3 regions of the Mesorhizobium salmacidum genome follow, and region 1 is predicted to be linked to each of the others. Evidence: riboswitches for the same ligand, from Rfam matches in the RefSeq annotation. Region 1 holds a riboswitch; each other region holds the start of a gene.
The links. A riboswitch is a leader RNA that binds a small molecule or an ion and turns the genes downstream of it on or off. The one in region 1 is predicted to bind cobalamin.

Region 1 (7,090 bases):
CGACGACCGCACGCTGACCGTTCGCAATCTTGCCAACGGCAATGTCGGCGCCTCCGATTTCGTCCGCCCTGGCCACATCTTTCCGCTCATCGCGCGCGAAGGCGGCGTGTTGATGCGCTCGGGTCACACCGAGGCCGCGGTCGACCTCTGCAAGCTCGCCGGCCTGCCGCCGATCGGCGTGATCTCGGAACTGGTCAATGATGACGGCACCGTCAAGCGCGGCCCGCAGGTCGCGGCCTTCGCCGAGGAGCACGGTCTCAAGCAGGTATCGGTCGCCGACCTCATCGCTTACCGGCAGCGCAAGGAAACGCTGGTCGAGCGCGTCGCCTGCTCCGACATCGAGACGCTGGGTGGCAAGGCGCAGGTCTTCACCTACACGCTGCCCTGGGACACGATGCATCACGTCGCCATCGTCTTCGGCGATATCCGCGATGGCGAGGACGTGCCGGTGCGACTGCATTCGGAGGATGTCGTAACCGACGTGTTCGGCACCAGCCACCGCCTCGACGGCATCATGAAGGCGATGGGCGAACGCAAGCGCGGTGTCATCGTCTATCTGCGCGAGGGCTCGGTCGGCGTCGCCCACCAGGAGCGCAACCGCCCGGCGCCGGGCGATCGCGAGGACCATGAAGAGGCGCGCCGGCGCGAGAGCGAATGGCGCGAGATCGGCCTTGGTGCGCAGATCCTGAAGGATCTCGGCATTTCCTCCATCAACCTGATCGCCTCGCGCGAACGCCATTATGTCGGTCTCGAAGGGTTTGGCATCCACATCGCCAAGACCGAGATTATCTGAGCTCAAGAAATCCTGGCTGTCACTCGGCCGGGATTGCCGCCTCGCATCCTTCCAACTCGCATTCGTGGGTGGCGAGGCTGCGCTGGCCGAGCAGCACCGTGACCAGTGCGATAACGCCCGATGCCACCGAAACCCAGAACCCGTTCTGGGCGCCGAACGCATCCACCACCGCGCCGGCGGCGAACGAACCGAGCGCCATGCCGATGCCAATGCCGGTGGTCACCCAGGTGATGCCTTCGGTCAGCATCGTCTCAGGCACATGCCGTTCGATCAGGCCGAAGGCGGTGATGAAGGTCGGCGAGATCGCCACGCCGCTGATGAAGACAGTCAGCGCGAGCACGGGCACGGTGCTGGCGGTAAGCGGCAGCAGTGTGCCGAGCGCGACCAACGCGACCGCGATGGCGAGCTGGCGCTGCAGCGGTGCTTTCAGGTTGAGCGCGCCGATGATGATGCCGAGCACGAAGGAGCCCAGCGCATAGACGCCGATGACGAGACTTGCGGCGCCTGGCTGGCCGAGTTCCTTGGTGATCGCCACCGTGCTCACCTCCGTCGTCGCGAAAGTCGCGCCGATGAAGATCATTGCGAAGGTGATGTTTTGAACCGGCCCCAGGCGGATAGCCGAACCGGTTGAGCCATGGTCCACCGGTCGCACCTGCGGTTCGGTCGAACGCTGCAGGATGAAGGCTGTCGAGCCCAGGGCTAGGAACAGCGTGCTGACGAGCACGCCCGCTTCCGGGAACAGCGCGGCGCTGAGACCAACCGACAGCGATGCGCCGGCGATGTAGACCAGTTCGTCGGCCGCCGACTCGAAGGCGAAGGCGGTGTTCATCTCGGGCCGGCCCCGGAAAATCTCGGTCCAGCGCGCGCGTACCATGGCCGGCATGCTTGGCATCGCCGCGGCCAGCAATGCCGACACGAATAGCGTCCATACCGGCCAGTCCTGATTGGCCGATGCGATCAGGGCCGCGAATGCGAGCACGGAGATGATGGTGGTGGGGACGACAACCCGCGTCTGGCCGAGGCGGTCGACCAACCTCGATATTTGCGGCGCCAGGAAAGCATTGGCCAAGGCGAATGTCGCCGAAACCGCACCCGCCAGCCAGTATTCGCCACGCGTCTGCGACAGCATCGCCACGATGCCGATCGGCGCCATGGCGATCGGCAGGCGCGCCATGAAGCCGGCGGCGGCAAAGCCCCTGGCGCCAGGAGCGCGAAAGATTTCCGAGTAGGGGTTTTGCATGATCCTGTTCCTCGACAAGGGGCGATTCGACAATTACATACGAGACGTATAAGTGTTAAATAAACCATACGTCGCGTATGTCAATTGGCATACGGAGCGTATGTAGATAAGGCCAGAGCATGCACCGACCCCGCAAGGAGATGATCGCCGAGACGCGTGCCAAGCTGATCGCCGCGGCGCGCCAAGCCTTTGGCACCATCGGTTATGCCGAAGCGTCTATGGACGATTTCACCGCATCGGCCGGACTGACGCGCGGCGCCCTCTATCATCACTTCGGCGATAAGAAGGGACTGCTGCAGGCGGTTATCGCGCAAATCGATGCGGAAATGGCCGCCCGGGTGAATGAGGTCGCGTCGAGGGCGCCGACCCGCTGGCAGCATTTCGTCGACGAATGCACGACCTACATCGAAATGGCGCTGGAGCCGGAAATCCAGCGCATCATGTTCCGGGACGGTCCGGCCGTGCTGGGCGATCCGGCACAGTGGTCGAATGCCAATGCCTGCGTCGGTTCAATGACCGATCATCTGACCGCGCTGCAAGAGGAGGGGGTGGTCGTGCCGGGCCTCGATCCCGAGACCGCGGCGCGGCTGATCAACGGGGCGAGCAGTCAGGCCGCGCAGCGGATCGCCAATTCGAACGATCCCGAAGCGACGTCGAGGAAGGTGGTGGCAGCGTTCAAGCAATTGCTCGAAGGCCTGCTCGAAAAGCCGGAAGCCCGGCCAAACTGAGCCACCGTGGCGCTCCCGCCACCGCCTGCAATTGACAATAAACGGTTTGGGCGCATCCTCCACGCCACCTCTGGGGGATTCGGGGCATGTGGGATTTCGATATCGGCAGGTCGGTGTCCATCATGATGCGGACCTGGCCTTTCATCGTCTTTCGTATGATCGTCTATTTCGGCATCACGCTGGCCTATATCATGGCCACCGGCACGGGCGCCTCGGTCGGCTATGGCGTCGGCCATATCTCCACCGATCCCGACGGGCCGTTGTCCTTTGCCATGTGGGGCGGCGTAGTTGGTTTCGGCCTCGTCTCGATCGCTGTCTACTGGATCCGCGAATACATCCTCTACGTCGTCAAGGCAGGCCATATCGCCGTCATGGTGCATCTGATCGACGGCCATGACGTACCCGACGGCCAGAACCAGATCGCCTACGCGAAAGAGGTTGTGACCGAGCGCTTTGCCGAAGCGAACATCCTTTTCGTCGTCGACCAGCTGGTCAAGGGCGCCATCCGCGCCATCACCGGCCTGCTGAGCGGCATTGCGGCTTTCCTGCCCATTCCGGGCCTGAGCGGCCTGGTCTCGTTCCTCAACACGGTGATCCGCCTGTCGCTGACCTATGTCGACGAGATCATTCTCGGCTACAACATCCGCATCAATTCGTCCTCACCCTTCGAGACCGCGCGGCAAGGCGTCGTGCTCTACGCCCAGAACGGCAAGATCATGGTCAAGAACGCCGTCTGGCTGGCCGTGATCATGTGGGGGGTCTCCTTCGTCATCTTCCTGCTGATGCTGGCCCCGGCAGCCGCCATTCTTTACGTCATGCCAGGACAGCTCGCCGGTTGGGCCTTCGTTCTGGCCATCGTCTTTGCCTGGGCCTTTAAGGCGGCGTTCATCGAGCCGTTCGCCATCGCCTGCCTGATGCAGGTCTATTTCAAGACCATCGAGGGTCAGGTGCCCGATGCCGCCTGGGACGCCAGGCTGGCCGATGCCTCGTCGAAGTTCCGGGAACTCAAGCGCAAGGCGCTCTCCACCTTCGACGGTTCGCGCTGGGGCACGGCCGGCGCGACACGCTGATCGGTTGGGCTGGCGGGCCCACCGGCGACAGTGCTGAAGCGGGCCACTGTCGATTTGAGCGGCGCTTCGCCTTGCCCACAAAAAGTCTCGCTCATGATCAGGTCGGGCAACGGCAGCCGTCGGCCCCAGCCATGCGTTTCGAGATCCGGTTTTGGCGCGAACTCCGAGACACGGCCGACGCAGAGATAGGCGATCGGCGTCACGTGATCGGGGATGGACAGCAGGCTCTTCAGCGCTTGCGCCTCGATGATGCTGACCCAGCCGACGCCGACTCCCTCGGCGCGTGCCGCCAGCCAAAAATTCTGCACCGCGCAGACCGTGCTGTAAAGATCCATTTCCGGATTGTGCCAGCGTCCCAGCGGCGAGGCTTTCGAGCGCTCGCGGTCGCAGGTGATGCAGATGTTCAATGCGCTTTCGCAGATGCCTTCGAGCTTGAGCTTGCGGTAAAGCGCCCGCCGGTCCGCCTCGATTGCCGGCAGTTCCTGTTCGCGCGCCGCCAAGAACAGATCGCGCACCTCCGCCCGTCGCGCGGCATCGCGGATGACGATGAAATTCCAAGGCTGCATGAAGCCGACTGACGGCGCGTGATGGGCGGCGAGCAAAAGCCGCGCCAGCACCTCGTCGTCGATCGTTTCCGATGTAAAATGGCTGCGGACGTCGCGCCGCGTGAACATGGCGCGGTAAACCGCGTCACGCGCTATCTGATCAAATCCATCGCCCATTGGAGCGGTCATAGCTTCCGGCATCGCTTGTCCCCTTGCGATTGCAGCAGTTCAAATTCTCAGAGCGTACTTTGTGCGTCCAGGAGGACGCGCGTCGCTCTGATATCATCCGCCTGACCATGCGGATGACGATGCCTGCCAGGCCGGTCTTCTGGCTCGGGATCAACCCGCGTCCGGTGCCTTCCCGTCATTGACAGTGGCACTTACCGGCGCGGTCCCCCTCACAGCGTTGGGCACGCCACGGTATCAAACCGTGTTCCCGATTCTCCCGCCAGAGCACTTGTAGCCAAGTGGAATCACTTGGCGTCGCAGAATGCGGCTAAAACAAACAGACCGGCGGGCACCAGGCAGTGGCGGCGACCTTACGCCGAAGCGCCGGCGACGCCAATGCCCGCAGCGACATGAATGGACGCAGCCGTGATTTTCCCCAGCGATCAAGCCGCAACGCATGGCCATCACGGCGCCGGGGCACTAGATAGGGGGACATGGCCACTCGTCTCTACACGCACCCGATCTTCCTCGAACACATCACCCCGCCAGGTCACCCCGAGCGGCCCGACCGCTTGCGCGCCATCGAGCGCGTGCTCGACGACGAAGCTTTTGCCGCGCTTGACCGCGTCGAGGCACCGCAAGGCGACGAGGCCACCATCCTCTACGCGCATCCCGCCGATTTCGTCGCGCGCGTGCGCGCTGCCATTCCCGATGAAGGCCTCGCCCGCATTGACGCCGACACCACTGCCAGCCCGAAGAGCTGGCAGGCGGTGATCACGGCGATCGGCGCCGCCAATGCCGCCGTCGACGACGTCTTTGCGGGCCGCGCCGACAATGTCTTCGTCGCCGCCCGGCCGCCTGGCCATCATGCTGAAAAGAACACGGCCATGGGCTTCTGCTTCTTCAACACTGCGGCTATCGCTGCCCGCTATGCGCAGAAGAAGCATGGCGCGGAGCGTGTCGCCGTCGTCGATTGGGACGTGCACCACGGCAACGGCACGCAGGATATTTTCTGGGACGATCCCTCGGTGCTCTATTGCTCGACGCACCAGATGCCGCTCTATCCCGGCACCGGCGCGAAGAACGAGACCGGCGCCGGCAACATCGTCAACGCGCCGCTGGCGCCGCAGACCGGCAGCGAGGTGTTTCGCGATGCTTTCCTGTCGCGCGTGCTGCCGGCACTCGACAATTTCGCGCCCGATTTGATCATCGTTTCGGCCGGCTTCGACGCCCACCATCGCGACCCGCTGGCGGAAATCAATCTGACCGAGGACGATTTCGACTGGGCGACCGGCCAGCTGATGCAGCGCGCCGCGCGCCATAGCGGCAACCGGCTCGTCAGCGTGCTCGAGGGCGGCTACGATCTGCACGGATTGGCATTTTCGGTCGCCGCCCATGTCGGGCGACTGATGAAAGGATGAATGATGACTGGTGAGATCAACGAAGACGTCAAGGCGATGAGCTTCGAGCAGGCACTCGACGCGCTGGAGAAGATCGTCGATGATCTGGAGCGTGGCGACGTGCCGCTCGACCAGTCGATCCGGATCTACGAGCGCGGCGAGGCGCTGAAGGTGCATTGCGACCGGTTGCTGAAGGCCGCCGAGGACAAGGTCGAGAAGATCAGGCTGTCGCGCGACGGCAAGCCGGTTGGAACCGAGCCGCTCGACGCGGACTGAGGTCCGGAGCAGGCTTACCGACTTTTGGACACGATCATGATTGAGGATACAACTCGTCCCGATTGAAACGGATAAGAGGAGATACGGAAGCGATGTGCAGAAACATCAAGACCCTGTTCAATTTTGATCCGCCGGCAACCAATGACGAAGTCCGCGACGCGGCACTCCAGTTTGTCCGCAAGCTCAGCGGAACGACGCGACCGTCGAAACAGAACCAGCATGCGTTCGATCATGCGGTCGAAGCCATCGCGGCATCCGCACGCGAATTGCTTGATTCCCTCGAAACCCACCAGCATCCGCGCAATCGCGAAGAGGTGGCAGCCAAACTGAGAGCAAAGGCGGCGATCCGGTTCGCCTGACATGTCCAAAGCGGCCACCGAGCGCTGACCAGGAGAGTTCATGAGCTTCTTCCCGGGGAAAGACCCTGAGGCCGGCGATGCCTTCGCCAGCGACCAGATCGAACTGATGGTCATCCCCAACGCCAAGGATATTGGCGGCTTCGAGGTGCGCCGCGCCTTGCCGACCGCCAAGAGAAGGCTGGTCGGGCCGTTCATTTTCTTCGATCGCATGGGCCCCGCGATCATGCGCGCCGGCCAGGCGCTCGATGTCCGTCCGCACCCGCATATCGGCCTGTCGACAGTGACCTATCTGTTCGATGGTAAGATCAGGCACCGCGATTCGCTCGGCACCGAAATGGTGATCGAACCCGGCGACGTGAACCTGATGACCGCGGGCCGTGGCATCGTCCACTCCGAGCGCACGCCGCAGGAATTGCGCGGCGCGCCGATGTCGATCTCCGGCCTGCAGACCTGGCTGGCTCTGCCGGACGGCAAGGAAGAGGTTGCACCGGTGTTCGAGAACACAGGGGCG
Region 2 (7,090 bases), on a different contig from region 1:
GGCGCTGGGGATGGCAAACTTTCCCGCGGTAAACGGCTTGTCCTCGCCGGAATCGTAAAGGAACACGCGTGTTCCCTTGGCGCTGCCGACCCTGGCGATGATATCGGCGAGTTGCGCCTTCCAGCCGGAGACGAGCTTCTCCGCTTCTGCTTCCTTGCCGAAGATCTTGCCCAGCTTTTCGATGTCGCCATAGAGCAGGTCCATGGAGGCGTCCGGGCGGCTCCTGTCGAGATGGACGCAGCTTTCGGTCAGCACCAGCGTCTTGATGCCGTGCGGAGCGAGCGTGTCGGGGGTCACGTCGCCGCCAGGCTTCATGCCGTAGTACCAGCCGGCGAAGAAGAACTCGGGCTCGACGGCGAGGAGATTCTCCAGCGTCGGATATTTCGGTGCCAGTTCGGGAATGGAACCCTGCTCTGCCTTGAAGTCGGGGCCGACTTTATACCATCCGGTGATACCGGTCAGGCCGACAATGGACGGCTGCAGCTTCAGCGCGAAGACCATCTCGGCCATGTTGAGATCATGGATGACGGCGCGCTTTGGCGGCGCGTCGAAGGTCAGCGGCTTGCCGCAGCTGTCGACGGTCACGGGGAAGGCAAAGGCCGTCGAGGCCAGCAGCGAGAAGACGAGGGACAGGGCGAGGCGTTTCACGGACTTTGCTCCTTGGTTGAACCGTGTCGGATAAGGATGGATTTGATCAGGACGGCGGTGCGGCGCGGTTCGGAAGCTCGAACACCGTCAGTTCGCGGTCCTCGGTGGGATGGCGCAGGCGAAACACGTCGATGCCGAAAATCTCGCGGATAAGCTGTTGCGTCAGCGCCTCGTGCGGCGGCGCCAGCGCATGCAGCCGGGCCTCGTTCATCACCGCCACTTTGGTGGCGAAGGGTGCCACCAGCGTCAGATCGTGCAGCACCGCGATCACGGTCATGCCGAAGCCGGCCACCAGTTCGAGCAGTTCCGCGCGGGCGCGCGGATCGAGGTGGTTGGTCGGCTCGTCGAGGAACAGGATTTTGGGCTTCTGCGCGATGGCGCGTGCAAGCTGGGCGCGTTGGCGTTCGCCACCAGACAGCGAGCCGATAGTCCGGCCGAGCAGCGGCAACAGGCCGGTCCGCCGCAGCGCATCCACGACAATGTCGCGTTCCTCGTCGCGGCGCCTCAGGCCGGCATGCGGGACGCGGCCAAGCTCGACATAATCGATCACCGCCAGCCGTGGGTCCGGCTGGTCTGTCTGGCCCACGACGGCTATATGCAGGGCCCGCTCGGCGGGTGAAATCCTGTCCAGGCGTCGCCCGCCAAGCTTCACCTCCCCCGAGCTTGGCCTGAGCATGCCGGACAACATGCGCAGCAGCGTGGTCTTGCCGGCGCCGTTGGGGCCAATGATGGCGAGGCGGTCGCCTGACGTCACCGACAGGCTGACCGCATGGACCAGATGCCGGCCATTCGCCATCGCGCCCAAGTCGCGCGCATCGAGAAGCGGCGCTGTCACCGATTGCCATCCACCAGCTTGCCGGGTCTCGGGATGCGAGCCAGCGTCTTGCCGGCCAGGCGCGGCGGCCGTTGTCCGGAATTGCACCAGCCGTCGGGAAGCGAGGCGTAAAGCCTGGCAAACCGCACGAGATCGGCAGCGTCGGCCTGCGCATCGACCGACCGGAAGAGATAGGCGGCCTTGCCAGGCGCCTGGAAAGCCACCGCCAGGGGACGCGCGCAACCCGCCATGCAAGCCACGCTCTCGACCGTGAAACCAAGCGCCACGTCAGGCTGGGCCGAGAGGCGGGAGCGCAACTCGGTGCACAAACCTTCGCCCGACCTGACGCCGGTCGGCACGTCGCGGCAAAGGGTGCACACGATGATCTGGTGCATGGGCCCAGGGTGAATACGATCGATTGCGCCGTCCAACTTCCCGTCACTTTCAAAACTGGCGACGGAAGGATGTTGGTCGACCGGCCGACAAGACCGATGTCCACGTTTCCTCTCGGCACACCCCGTCCGGTCAACTCAGTGATGGCAGGTCTCCTGGCTCACGGGTCTCTGCGCAATCCTGCCTTCCCAGCCTTGCCGGCCAGTGGCGTTCCGGATCTTGCTCGCCGCTTACAGTTGCGGGGGCAGCCGCGGCCTCGACCCAAAATCGGATCTCACCGCGTTCCCTTTTCACCCCTCGCCTTTCGGCTCGGGGACCATCACGAGTCGCAGCCTAGGCCGCGCGCGGCGGCGAGGCAAGGTAGTCGTTTGTTTTGTTATAACAGAACCAACCAATGGTCAATCGCTGTCGCGGGCGATCAGTTCCAGCGGCCAGACCTCCCTGATGGTCTCTGGCCCGGCGGCCCCCGCAAAAGCCGGCAGCGACGCCAGCAGCATTTCGGCGAGCCGCCGTCCCATGGGCTGCAGCGCCGGGCGGAAAGCAGTCAACGCTGGCGAGAAATAGCGGCAGAGCGGCGTATCGACGATGACGGTCACCGCCATGTCGTGACCCGGCTTGATGCCCATCTCGGCCAGCGCCTTGCAGCCGCCAAGCGCCATTGCGTCATTGTTGAAGATGATGGCGGTCGGCGGGTCCTTGCGCCGCATCACCTGCGGTGTCACTTCGTAGCCACCGGCCTCGTTGATGAAGCCGTCGGCAATCAGGCCGGGATCGACGGCGATGCCATGCCGGCGCAAGGCCTTGCGGTAGCCGTCGAGGAACAGATAGCCGAAATTCAGATCGAGCGATGGGCGAATGGCGGCGATCCGGCGATGGCCACGCGCCACCAGCCGATCGACCGCGTCGGCGCCTGCTTTTTCGAAATCAAGATCGAGCGAGGGGTAGGCCTTGTCGCCGGAGCGGCTGCGGCCGAGCGTGGCGAAGGGGAAGCCGGCCTGGGTCAGATAGTCGATGCGCTCGTCCTCGCGCCGCGTCCAGGCCAGCACCACCGCGTCGGCACGGCGCGTCTCGACGACACGCCGCAGGCGCTCCTGCTGATAGTCGCCCGGCGCGCCCATCACCACGATGAGATCCAGCCCGCTTTCGGCGAGCCGGCCCTGCAATCCAGTCAGGAACGGAATGAAGAAAGGCTCGCCGTATTCCTGGTCGCCCGGATGCGGCTGCAGCATGAAGGCAATCGAGTGGGTAGCGCCTTGCCTGAGACTGCGGCCGGACTGGTTTGGCGAATAGTTGAGAGCCCTGGCCGCCTCGAGAACGCGCTGGCGTGTGTCGGCATTGACGTCGGCGCGGCCATTGAGGGCGCGCGACACCGTGCCGATCGAAATGTTCAGGTGACGGGCAAGGTCGTGAATGCTGGACGCCAAGTGACTGTTCTCCCCCTTGCTTGGCTAGCACCGGTGGCCGCCCGGGCCAAGGCGCAACGACGATTTTCATGGGCGGCCGATTGACATTCTACGCCTTCGGGTGTGTTCTCGTAAACGTTTACGGAAAAACGTTTACGGTCACGTCGTGAACGCCGGGACGATCGGCCTGGAGGGGCCGAGAGGAGGAGCGCTGGATGATCGACGCCGTTCTGGTCGGCTGCGGAGCGATGAGCAAGGCCTGGCTCGATGCCGCGCGGCAAATCGACGGGCTCGCCATTGTCGGCCTTGTCGATCTCGATGCCGACAGGGCGAAGGCCAGGGCTCGCGAATACGACCTTGGTGGTGCCGTCATCGGCACCAGTCTCGACGCTGTGCTCGAACAGACCCGACCGCAAGCGGTCTTCGATGTGGTGGTTCCCGCCGCCCGGCGCGACGTTGCGTTTTCCGCCTTTGCCCATCATTGCCATCTGCTGACGGAAAAGCCGCTCGCCGATAGCCCGGAGAATGCCCGCGCCATCGTCGAGGCCGCCCGCCAGGCCGGGCGCATCCATGCCGTCGTCCAGAACCGCCGCTATGTCGCCAATGTCAGGCGCATCCGGAGATTTCTGGACTCCGGCGCCATCGGCAAGCCGACCAGCATCCACGCCGACTTTTTCGTCGCGCCACATTTCGGCGGTTTTCGCGAGGAGATGGCCCATGTGCTGCTGCTCGACATGGCGATCCACACATTCGACGCCGCCCGTTACATGGTCAATGGCGAGCCGGCCGGCGTCCATTGCCAGGAATGGGAACCGGCCAATTCCTGGTACCGACAGGGCTCGTCGGCCAGCGCGGTCTTCGATCTCGGCGGCGGCAAGATCTTCACCTATGCGGGCAGTTGGTGCGCGGCCGGCTTCCGCACCAGTTGGGAGGGCAGCTGGCGCATCGTCGCCGAGCGCGGCAGCCTGATCTGGGACGGCCATGAAGGGTTGAAGGCGGAAATGGTGGTGCCGGGCCGCGACGGCATGTTCGAGAAAATTCAGCCAATCGAGGTGCCCGCGCTCGATCCCGCCGACCGCGTCGACGGCCATCTCGGTATCATCAGGGATTTCATGCGCGCCATCGAGACCGGCACCGAGCCGGAAACGCGCGGCGCCGACAACATCAAGAGCCTGGCCATGGTCTTTGGCGCCATCGAGAGCGCCGAAACCGGACGCCGCGTGATGATCGCAAAGGAAGCACAATGATGCCAAACCCGCTCCTCGACATCAGGATCGGTACCATGGTGCGGGCCAACCTCGACGACCCGGCCGCCTATATCAAGGCAATCCTGCCGCTCGGCTTCGAGAGCATCCAGCCCTTCTTCTGGCAGACACTGGGCGGCAAGGACCTGCCCCGGTTGGCGGGCCAGATCCGCGAGGCGATCGGCGATGCCGATGTCACGGTGTCGTCGCTCGGCGTGTTCGGCAATCCGCTGGAGGGCGGCGATGTCGACCGTGGCGTGCTCCAGGCCTGGGAGACGGTCATCGACAATGCGCATTTGTTCGGCGCCTCGATGGTCTGCGGCTTTACCGGCCGGCTCCGCGGCAAGCCGCTGACAGACAGCCTGCCGCGCTTTCGCGAGGTGTGGGGGCCGCTGGCCAGGCGCGCCGCCGACAAGGGCGTTCGCATCGCCTTCGAGAATTGTGCGATGGACGGCAACTGGGTTGCTGGTGACTGGAACATCGCCCACAATCCGGACGCCTGGGAGCTGATGTTCAACGAGTTGCCTGACGACAATCTCGGCCTCGAATGGGAGCCTTGCCACCAGCTCGTCTATCTGATCGATCCGATGCCGCAGATCCGCAAATGGGCGCCGCGCATCTTCCACGTCCATGGCAAGGACGCGACGGTGCGCTGGGACGTCATTCGCGAGCACGGCGTGTTCGGCCGGCTGCCGTTCGTACAGATGCGCACGCCAGGCTTCGGCGACAGTGACTGGACGCGGGTGATCAGCGAATTGCGGCTGGCCGGATACAAGGGCGCCATCGACGTCGAAGGCTGGCACGACCCGGTCTATCGCGGCGACCTCGAGATCACGGGGCAGGCACGCGCGCTGGAGTATCTCAAGCTATGCCGGGGAGGTGCGAGCTACCTGCCAAATCCGGCGTGAGGACCGGCCGGCGGGAGGAGCCGGCCGCAAGTGGTACTGCCAAAGCAATCGTTCAAAGGCCCCTCGGCTGACGAGGGAAACAATGGGAGGAACGTGCATGAGCATCGCGATCAGAACGACACTTCTGCGGACGACCGTGGTGGCGGCCGCCACGGCGCTTACCGCCGCAATCTCCACCTTGCCGGCGCAGGCGCTCGACGGCCAATGGTGCAAGGACGTCCACATCCGCTTCTTCGTCGGCGGCGCCGAGGGCGACGCCTTCGGCACCATCGTCTACAATGGCGCCAAGCAGGCCGCGGCCGATCTCGGGCCCAAGGTCGACTACATCTTCTCCCAGTGGGACGCGGAGAAGATGGTGCAGCAATTGCGCGAAGCGGTCGCGGTCAAGCCCCAGGGCATCGCCATGATGGGCCATCCGGGCGACGCCGCGATCATGCCGCTCGCCGAAGAGGCGCATAAGGACGGTATCAAGATGATGTACCAGAACGTCCCGGTGCCGAAGGTGACGGCGGCGTTCGGTGGCGGCTATGTCGGCGCGCAGCAGGAACAGCAGGGCCGCGCGCTCGGCGCCGAAGCGCTCAAGCTCGGCAAGCTCAAGGCCGGCGACAAGGCAATCATGATCGGCCCGTTCGAGAACGAGAACCGCGGCGCGCGCGAGCGCGCCACCGTGGCGGCGCTGAAGGAAGCGGGCGTCGAGGTCATCCAGCTGTCCTCGCCGCCAAGCGGCGAATGGGCTTCCGACCCCAACCTCGCCATTCCGGTGATCACGGCGGCGCTTCTCAATCACCCGGATATCAAGGCGGTGGGCTATCCCGGCGGACAGATGCTCGGCAATGTCCCCACCTATATGCAGGCGGCGGGGCGCAAGCCCGGCGATATCTTCAACTTCGGTTTCGACACCAGCCCGCAGATCGTCGAGGGCTTCAAGGCCGGCTGGGTGCAGCTGACGGCCGACCAGCAGCCATTCCTGCAGGGCTATCTGCCGATCCTCAGCCTGTGCCAGCAAGTGGTGCTGGGTCTGGCGCCGATGAATGTCGACACCGGCGCCGGTTTCGTCACGCCCGAAAATTACGAGATCGTCGCAGAACTCGCCAAGCAGGCGCTGCGCTGACCTCCCAAGCCGCCGGCCGGGATCAGGCCCCGGCCGGCGGGACCGCTGGCGAGAAGGCCGGTGCGAGACAATCGAGCGAGGATCCGATGGCAGAACGTCTCATAGAACTGCGCGATATCGCCAAGTCCTACGGCCACGTCTATGCACTTGGCGGGGTCAATCTCAGCGTCGACCGCGGCGAGGTGGTTGGCCTCATCGGCGATAACGGCGCCGGCAAGTCGACGCTGATCAAGATCCTATCCGGCGTGGTCAAGCCGACCAGCGGGGAGATCCTCATCCGCGGCAAGCCGGTGACCGGATGGAATGCGGCACGTTCGCGAGAGGCCGGCATCGAGACAGTGTTCCAGGACCGGGCGCTGGCCGTGCAGCAGACGATCGTGCGCAACATCTTCATGGGCCGTGAACTCACCGGTTTTCTCGGTTGGCTGAAGGTCAGCAAGGAAATCGAGGAGGCGAGTCGGCTGATGCGCGAGATCGGCTTCACCTCGAAAGTATTCACGCCGCACTCGATCGTCGGCCAGCTGTCGGGCGGCGAACGCCAGGGCGTGGCGATCGCGCGCGCCATCTAC
Region 3 (7,090 bases), on a different contig from region 1:
CTTGGCCTCGTCGTCGTAGCGCACTTCGACGAAACCGGTCAGCGGGAAATCCTTGCGCAGCGGATGGCCTTCGAACCCGTAATCGGTCAGCAGGCGGCGCAGGTCGGGATGGCCCGAGAACAGCACGCCATAGAGATCGTAGGTCTCGCGCTCGAACCAGTCGGCGCCGGGATAAACGCCGGTGATCGACGGCACCATCGTCTCTTCGTCGGCCTGCACCTTGACCCGGATGCGGACATTCTGTTTCGGCGACAGCAGATGGTAGACGACGTCGAAGCGCTTGGCCCGCGACGGATAGTCGGCGCCGCAGACATCGATGATCGAGATGAACTGGCAGCGCGCATCGTCGCGCAGGAAAGTCATCACTTCGACCAGGTCGCGCGGCTCGACATTGATGGAGAGCTCGCCATAGGCGAGCACCGCGTCATTGACGCGGCCGATCAGCTTCTCGCCGAGATAGGTCGACAGTTCGCTAAGGGATGCGGCCATGGATTTACCGTTCGATCGTGCCGGTGCGGCGGATCTTCTTCTGCAGCAGAAGGATGCCGTAGAGCAGGGCTTCGGCGCTCGGCGGGCAGCCGGGCACATAGATGTCGACCGGCACGACCCGGTCGCAGCCGCGCACCACCGAATAGGAATAGTGGTAGTAGCCGCCGCCATTGGCGCAGGAGCCCATCGAGATGACGTAGCGCGGCTCCGGCATCTGGTCGTAGACCTTGCGCAACGCCGGCGCCATCTTGTTGGTCAGCGTGCCGGCCACGATCATGATGTCGGACTGGCGCGGAGACGCGCGCGGCGCGACACCGAAGCGCTCCGAATCGTAGCGCGGCATCGAGGTGTGGATCATCTCGACCGCGCAGCACGCCAGGCCGAAGGTCATGAACATCAGCGAACCGCTGCGCGCCCAGGTGATCAGCGCCTCGGTCGAGGTGACCAGAAAACCCTTGTCGGCAAGCTCGTTGTTGATTTCGAGGAAGAAGGGATCGTCCTCCCCCACCGGCTTGCCGGTGTTGGGATCAATGATACCCTTGGGCTTCGGCGCGACGAGGGTGCCTGAACTGTCGTTCAATCCCATTCCAGCGCTCCTTTTTTCCATTCATAGGCAAAGCCGATGGTCAGCACTGCCAAAAACACCATCATTGACCAGAAACCGAGCATGCCAATCTTCGAAAAGGACACCGCCCAGGGGAAGAGGAAGGCTACTTCCAAGTCGAAGATGATGAACAGGATCGACACCAGGTAGAAGCGGATGTCGAATTTCATGCGGGCGTCGTCGAACGAGTTGAAACCGCATTCATAGGCGGACAGCTTCTCGGGATCCGGGTTGCGGTAGGCTACCAGGAAGGGCGCGGCCAGCAGCGCCAGACCGACCACCAGCGCCACGCCGATAAACAGGACGATGGGCAGGTACGAACTGAGGAGTGCGTTCATGCAGCGGCTTTCCGTTGGCGCCAATCCACGTTGATTACAGCACCGGACCTTAATGCGGAAGCGTGACAGTTTAACCGCTGAACCGTTTTAAGGAGCCTATGCTGCAACGCGGCGAGGGTTAGCGCAGCACTTCCAGCGAAGCAAGTCAAACCTTGTTCAAAACACCGAGCTGGACGGCAATCCGGGAGAAACTGGTCCCATACGCTCCTGTTTGATTTCCTTCGCCTTTTACTCCACTTTTCTCTCCTGACAGAGTTGCCGCCAAAACCCTGCTAGCATGGGCTGGAATCACGCCTCGCAACGACGCCAGACAGGTCCATCAGGGACGCATCCGCATGAAGGAAAAGATCTCGCTTGCCGCCGCCCGGCGCATCGCGCTTGCCGCTCAAGGGTTTCTCGATCCCCGCCCAGCCGGCACGCCCGACCGCCGCCATTTCGCCCGCGTTTTGTCCCGCACCGGCCTGCTGCAGATCGATTCCGTCAGTGCGGTGGTTCGCGCCCATTACATGCCGCTCTATTCGCGTCTTGGCCCCTATCCCCTCGCTTTGCTCGACAACGCCGCCGTGACCCGCAAGCGCACGGTCTTCGAATACTGGGCGCATGAGGCCTCGTTCCTGCCGGTCGAGACCTATCCGCTGATGCGCTGGCGCATGCGGCGCGCCGAGCAAGGCGATGAAATGTATCTGGGGCTGGCCAAATGGGGCCGCGAGCACGCCGCCTATATAGAAGAGATCTACCGCGAGGTCGTCGCACGCGGACCGGTCGCCGCTTCCGCGCTGGAGGGCCAGAAAGGCTCCGGCGGCTGGTGGGGCTGGAGCCACGCCAAGCATGCCTTCGAATGGCTGTTCTGGGCCGGGCGCATCACCACGGCGCACCGGCGCGGCTTCGAGCGCTTCTACGACCTGCCAGAGCGCGTGCTGCCGCGGGCGATTCTCGACCTGCCAGTACCGGGCGCCGAGGATGCACATCGTGAATTGCTGCGCATCTCCGCCCGCGCCCACGGCATCGCGACATCAGGCGACCTGCGCGACTATTTTCGACTCTCCCCCGCCGATATGAAAGGCCGGCTGGAGGAACTGGTCGAACTCGGCGAGTTGCTGCCGGTTCGCGTCGAGGGCTGGGACAAGCCGGCTTACCTCTATAGGGACGCGCGTTTGCCACGCAAGATCGAGGCTCGCGCCCTGCTGGCGCCGTTCGATCCGGTCGTTTTCGAGCGCTCGCGCTCAGAGCGGCTGTTCAATTTTCACTACCGGATCGAGATCTACACCCCGGCCGACAAGCGCCAATACGGCTATTACGTCCTGCCTTTCCTGCTCGGCGACAGGATCGTGGCGCGCGTCGACCTCAAGGCAGACCGGCCGGCAAGTGTCCTGCGTGTCCATGCTGCTTACGCCGAGCCCGGCGCACCGCCCGGAACCGCCGCTCAGCTCTTCGAGGAATTGAAGCAGATGCAGGGCTGGCTTGGCCTCGAACGCATCGAAGTGACGCCTGCCGGCGACCTGGGCCCGGCGCTGTCCGACATCGCGGTGTCGTAAGCTCGCGTTGACACCGCTGCCCGCAAGAGCCTAAATCGGATCCAGACGGTCTCCTCTCAGCAAAGGGAGGAGCCAAGAGGGAATGCGGTGCGGGATTGAAAAATCCCAAATCCGCGGCTGTCCCCGCAACTGTGAGCGAAGAGCCAAGGCCGAAAGCCACTGGGATTGTCCCGGGAAGGCGGCTACCCAAGGCGATGACCCGCGAGCCAGGAGACCTGCCGTCTGGAATGCAAGTATCCGATCGCCCGGCGGGTTTTCCGGGCAAGGAGCCTGATTTGGATCGCGACAGCAGTTTTTCGGCTGAAACAACGGACATTTCGTCCGGCGAGGATGATTCCCTGGCCGGCATCACTGTCATTGTCTGCGCCTCCTGTCGCGACGAGACCGGCTCCGACGCCCATCCCCGGGCCGGCGAACTTTTGGCCGAAGATATGCGCCAAGCCGCCTCGGGCGACAACATCCGCATCCACACCGTCGAATGCCTCGGCAATTGCAAACGCCGACTGAGCGCCGCGATCCTGCGTGACGGCTGCTGGAGCTATGTCTTCGGCGATCTGACCACGACCAGCGGCGCCGATCTCGTCACCGGCGCGAAACTCTTCGCCACCTCCAGCGACGGCCTCATTCCCTGGCGGGGTCGGCCCGACAGCCTCAAGCGCGGCCTCGTGGCCCGCATCCCTCCCCTCGACATGCTGAAAGACTTGATATGACCGCATCCGTTTCCCGCGTTCCCTGCACCGTCGTCACCGGCTTCCTCGGCGCCGGCAAGACGACCCTGGTCCGCCATCTCCTGGAAAACGCCGGCGGCAAGCGTATCGCGATCATTGTCAACGAGTTTGGCGACATCGGCATCGACGGCGAGATCCTCAAGGGCTGCGGCATCAACACCTGCCCCGAGGAAAACATCGTCGAGCTGGCCAATGGCTGCATCTGCTGCACCGTCGCCGACGATTTCGTGCCGGCGCTCGACCGGATCCTGTCGCTGACACCGAAGGTCGACCATATCCTGATCGAAACCTCGGGCCTCGCTCTGCCCAAGCCGCTGGTCCAAGCCTTCCAGTGGCCGACAGTGAAGAGCCGGGTGACCGTCGACGGCGTCATCGCCGTGGTCGATGGTCCCGCACTTGCCGAAGGTCGCGTCGCCAACGACATGGACGCCCTGCAGGCGCAGCGCGCCGGCGATGAAAGCCTCGACCATGATGATCCGGTCGAGGAGGTGTTCGAGGACCAGATCGCCTGCGCCGACCTGATCATCCTGTCGAAGAGCGACCTGATGGACGCCGAGGGCTCAGCCCGCGCCCATGCCATCATTGGCGAACACTCCGCCCGCGCCGTGAAGATCGTGCCGACGTCTCACGGCAAGGTCGATCCCACGGTGCTGCTCGGGCTTGGTCTCGCCGTCGAGGACGACATCGAGAACCGCAAATCCCATCACGACGGCGCGTTCGACCACGAACATGACGACTTCGACACGTTCATCGTCGACATCCCCTCGATCGCCAATCCCGACGAACTGGCAAGACGCGTCGCCGCCGCCGCCGAACAGGAAAACGTGTTGCGAGTGAAAGGCTTCGTCGAGGTCGGTGGCAAGCCGATGCGGCTCCTGCTGCAGGCCGTCGGCCCGCGCGTCAATCACTACTATGACCGCGCCTGGACCGCCGGGGACGACCGCCGTTCGCGCCTCGTCGTCATCGGCCTCAAGGGGCTGAACCGTCCGGCGATCGAACGTATCCTCGCCGGCTGATTTTCAGGCACGGGCAGCGATGCACATCCTCACCACGACCTCCGCGTCGCTCGACGACCTCGCCGAGCCTGTCGATCTCCGGCAGGCGCCGGCGGATATCGTGGCCCTGTCCTTCACCGACAGCGATCTCGCCGGGCTGGCGGCGGCATGGAAGGCCGACGCCGATCGCTTGCCGTCGATGCGGCTCGCCGCACTGCGCGACCTGCGCCATCCCATGTCCGTCGATCTCTGGATCGACAGCGTCGCCCGCCATGCCAAGGTCATCATGGTGCGTATCCTCGGCGGCTACGACTGGTGGCGCTATGGCTGCGACCAGCTCGCGGCAATCGCCCGCGAGCGCGGCATAAGACTGGCGCTGCTTCCGGGTGAAAGCCATGATGAGGATCTCAGACTGATCCAAGCCTCGACGCTGCCGCGCGCCGAACTCGACGGCCTGCTCGGCTATTTCCGCGAGGGCGGCCCGGCCAATATGAGCGCCCTGGTGCACAGGCTGGCAGGCCTGGCTGGACAGGATATGCCCGTCGCCAGTCCGGTCAGCGTGCCGAAGGCTGGTTACCATCAATCTGGATTGGGGGTCGCAGAACAGCCGGACCTTTCAAATGCCAGCGCTCCCATCATCCCGATTCTCTTCTACCGATCGATGCTGCTTGCAGCCGATGTCGCCCCGATCGATGCGCTGGCCGAGGCTTTGCACTCCCAGGGACTGGCACCGGTCCCGATCTTCGTTTCCAGTCTCAAGGATCCGGTGTCCCTGGCGTTCGTCGAAAATGCCATTGCATCGCTGAAACCCGCCGCCATCATCACCGCGACCGCTTTCGCTTCTGGCGCCGAGCCCGGCGTGGAAACCCTGTTCGACCGCGCCGGCGTGCCTGTCTTCCAGGTCATCGTCGCCACCACGCGCCGCGACGTGTGGGAAAACAATCAGCGCGGACTGGCGCCCGCCGACCTTGCCATGCATGTCGTGCTGCCCGAACTCGATGGCCGCATCCTTGCCGGCGCCATCTCTTTCAAGGGCGAGAGCGATGTCGACCCGGCGCTGGGCCACCGCGCCTTGGCCAACCGGCCGGAACGGGATCGTGTTGAGCAAGTGGCTAGGCGCGTCGCGGCCTTCATCCGTTTGCAGCAGACCCCGCGCGCCGAACGCAAGCTGGCGATCCTCATTCCCGATTATCCCAGTGCTCCCGGCCGCACCGGCTATGCGGTCGGGCTGGATGTGCCGTCCAGCGTGCTGGCCATGCTGCGGGACTTGAGCGAACAGGGCTATGCCGTTGACGCGATACCGCAAACGCCGCGTGAATTGCTGGATTTGCTGGAAAAAAGTGATCACCGACTTGGCTTGGCGGACTATTTGGACCTCTCGAAAGAGCTGCCAGCAGATGCAATCGCCTCAGTAGATGCTGCGTGGGGCCGAGCAGATCGGGAGACAGGTCTTCGCGAAGCACCCCCCTCTGTCCTGCCGGACATCTCCCCCGCAAGGGGGGAGATTGCGCTGTCGTCACGGCTTTCGCCAACTGCCAACATTGCAGAAGGAGCGCCGGCCCCGGAACTGCCGATCTCCCCCCTTGCGGGGGAGATGTCCGGCAGGACAGAGGGGGGTGTTCAAGCGCCGACCGCCGCCAACTTCCCCTTCCGCGCCGCGCATTTCGGCAACATCATCGTCGCACTCGCCCCTGACCGTGGCCGTTCCGCGGACCGCCGCGCCGACTACCACGATCCGACGCTGCCTCCGCGCCACGCTTTGATCGCGTTCGGCCTGTGGCTGCGCGAATCACTCGGCGTCCACGCTCTCATCCATGTCGGCGCCCACGGCACGCTGGAATGGCTGCCCGGCAAGACCGTCGCGCTTTCGCAAGCCTGCTTCCCCGAGATCGTCACCGGCTCCCTGCCCGTCATCTATCCCTTCATCGTCTCCAACCCCGGCGAAGCGGCACAGGCCAAACGGCGCATTGCCGCGGTCACCCTTGGTCATCTGCCGCCGCCGCTGAGAGGCGCCGGACTGGACGAGGACCAGCACAAGCTCGAACGGCTGGTCGATGAATACGCCCAGGCCGACGGCCTCGACCGCCGTCGTCGTGACCGGCTGGCGAAACTGATTGTCGAAACCGCGCAAAAGACCGGCCTCGCCTCCGAAGCCGGCGTCGCCGAGACCGACGCGCCAGACGAAGCACTGCGCCGCATCGATGCCTGGCTCTGCGATCTCAAGGATTTTGCCATCAAGGACGGGCTGCATATCTATGGTCGCGCCCCAGACGACGAGCGCGATCCCATGCGCCGGCAAAGCGCGGAAGCCGAGAAGGCCGCGCTGCTCGCCGCGCTCGATGGCCGTCACGTCAAGGCGGGCCCGGCCGGAGCGCCCGCGCGCGGGCGCTCCGATGTCTTG

Region 2: it holds a riboswitch for cobalamin, as region 1 does, so the genes downstream of both, O7A60_RS28625 (DUF1636 family protein) here and bluB (5,6-dimethylbenzimidazole synthase) in region 1, are expected to answer to the same signal.
Region 3: it holds a riboswitch for cobalamin, as region 1 does, so the genes downstream of both, O7A60_RS12360 (DUF1636 family protein) here and bluB (5,6-dimethylbenzimidazole synthase) in region 1, are expected to answer to the same signal.

Annotation. Positions count from the first base shown of each region.
Region 1 is NZ_JAPYKS010000016.1:101,258-108,347, forward strand. Features, by position in the region: gene ribB (3,4-dihydroxy-2-butanone-4-phosphate synthase) at 1-793, shown strand, start outside; gene O7A60_RS21425 (MFS transporter) at 813-2,033, opposite strand; gene O7A60_RS21430 (TetR/AcrR family transcriptional regulator) at 2,153-2,761, shown strand; gene O7A60_RS21435 (hypothetical protein) at 2,848-3,831, shown strand; partial or broken gene bluB (5,6-dimethylbenzimidazole synthase) at 3,918-4,577, opposite strand; cobalamin riboswitch at 4,677-4,852, opposite strand; gene O7A60_RS21445 (histone deacetylase family protein) at 5,039-5,965, shown strand; gene O7A60_RS21450 (exodeoxyribonuclease VII small subunit) at 5,969-6,220, shown strand; gene O7A60_RS21455 (DUF2277 domain-containing protein) at 6,313-6,579, shown strand; gene O7A60_RS21460 (pirin family protein) at 6,620-7,090, shown strand, end outside.
Region 2 is NZ_JAPYKS010000035.1:9,812-16,901, reverse strand. Features, by position in the region: gene O7A60_RS28635 (ABC transporter substrate-binding protein) at 1-648, opposite strand, end outside; gene O7A60_RS28630 (ABC transporter ATP-binding protein) at 695-1,483, opposite strand; gene O7A60_RS28625 (DUF1636 family protein) at 1,480-1,857, opposite strand; cobalamin riboswitch at 1,984-2,191, opposite strand; gene O7A60_RS28620 (LacI family DNA-binding transcriptional regulator) at 2,254-3,279, opposite strand; gene O7A60_RS28615 (Gfo/Idh/MocA family protein) at 3,474-4,505, shown strand; gene O7A60_RS28610 (sugar phosphate isomerase/epimerase family protein) at 4,502-5,410, shown strand; gene O7A60_RS28605 (substrate-binding domain-containing protein) at 5,508-6,521, shown strand; gene O7A60_RS28600 (ATP-binding cassette domain-containing protein) at 6,608-7,090, shown strand, end outside.
Region 3 is NZ_JAPYKS010000007.1:252,909-259,998, forward strand. Features, by position in the region: gene O7A60_RS12340 (NADH-quinone oxidoreductase subunit C) at 1-489, opposite strand, end outside; gene O7A60_RS12345 (NuoB/complex I 20 kDa subunit family protein) at 494-1,075, opposite strand; gene O7A60_RS12350 (NADH-quinone oxidoreductase subunit A) at 1,066-1,431, opposite strand; gene O7A60_RS12355 (winged helix-turn-helix domain-containing protein) at 1,767-2,966, shown strand; cobalamin riboswitch at 2,996-3,203, shown strand; gene O7A60_RS12360 (DUF1636 family protein) at 3,242-3,676, shown strand; gene cobW (cobalamin biosynthesis protein CobW) at 3,673-4,710, shown strand; gene O7A60_RS12370 (cobaltochelatase subunit CobN) at 4,730-7,090, shown strand, end outside.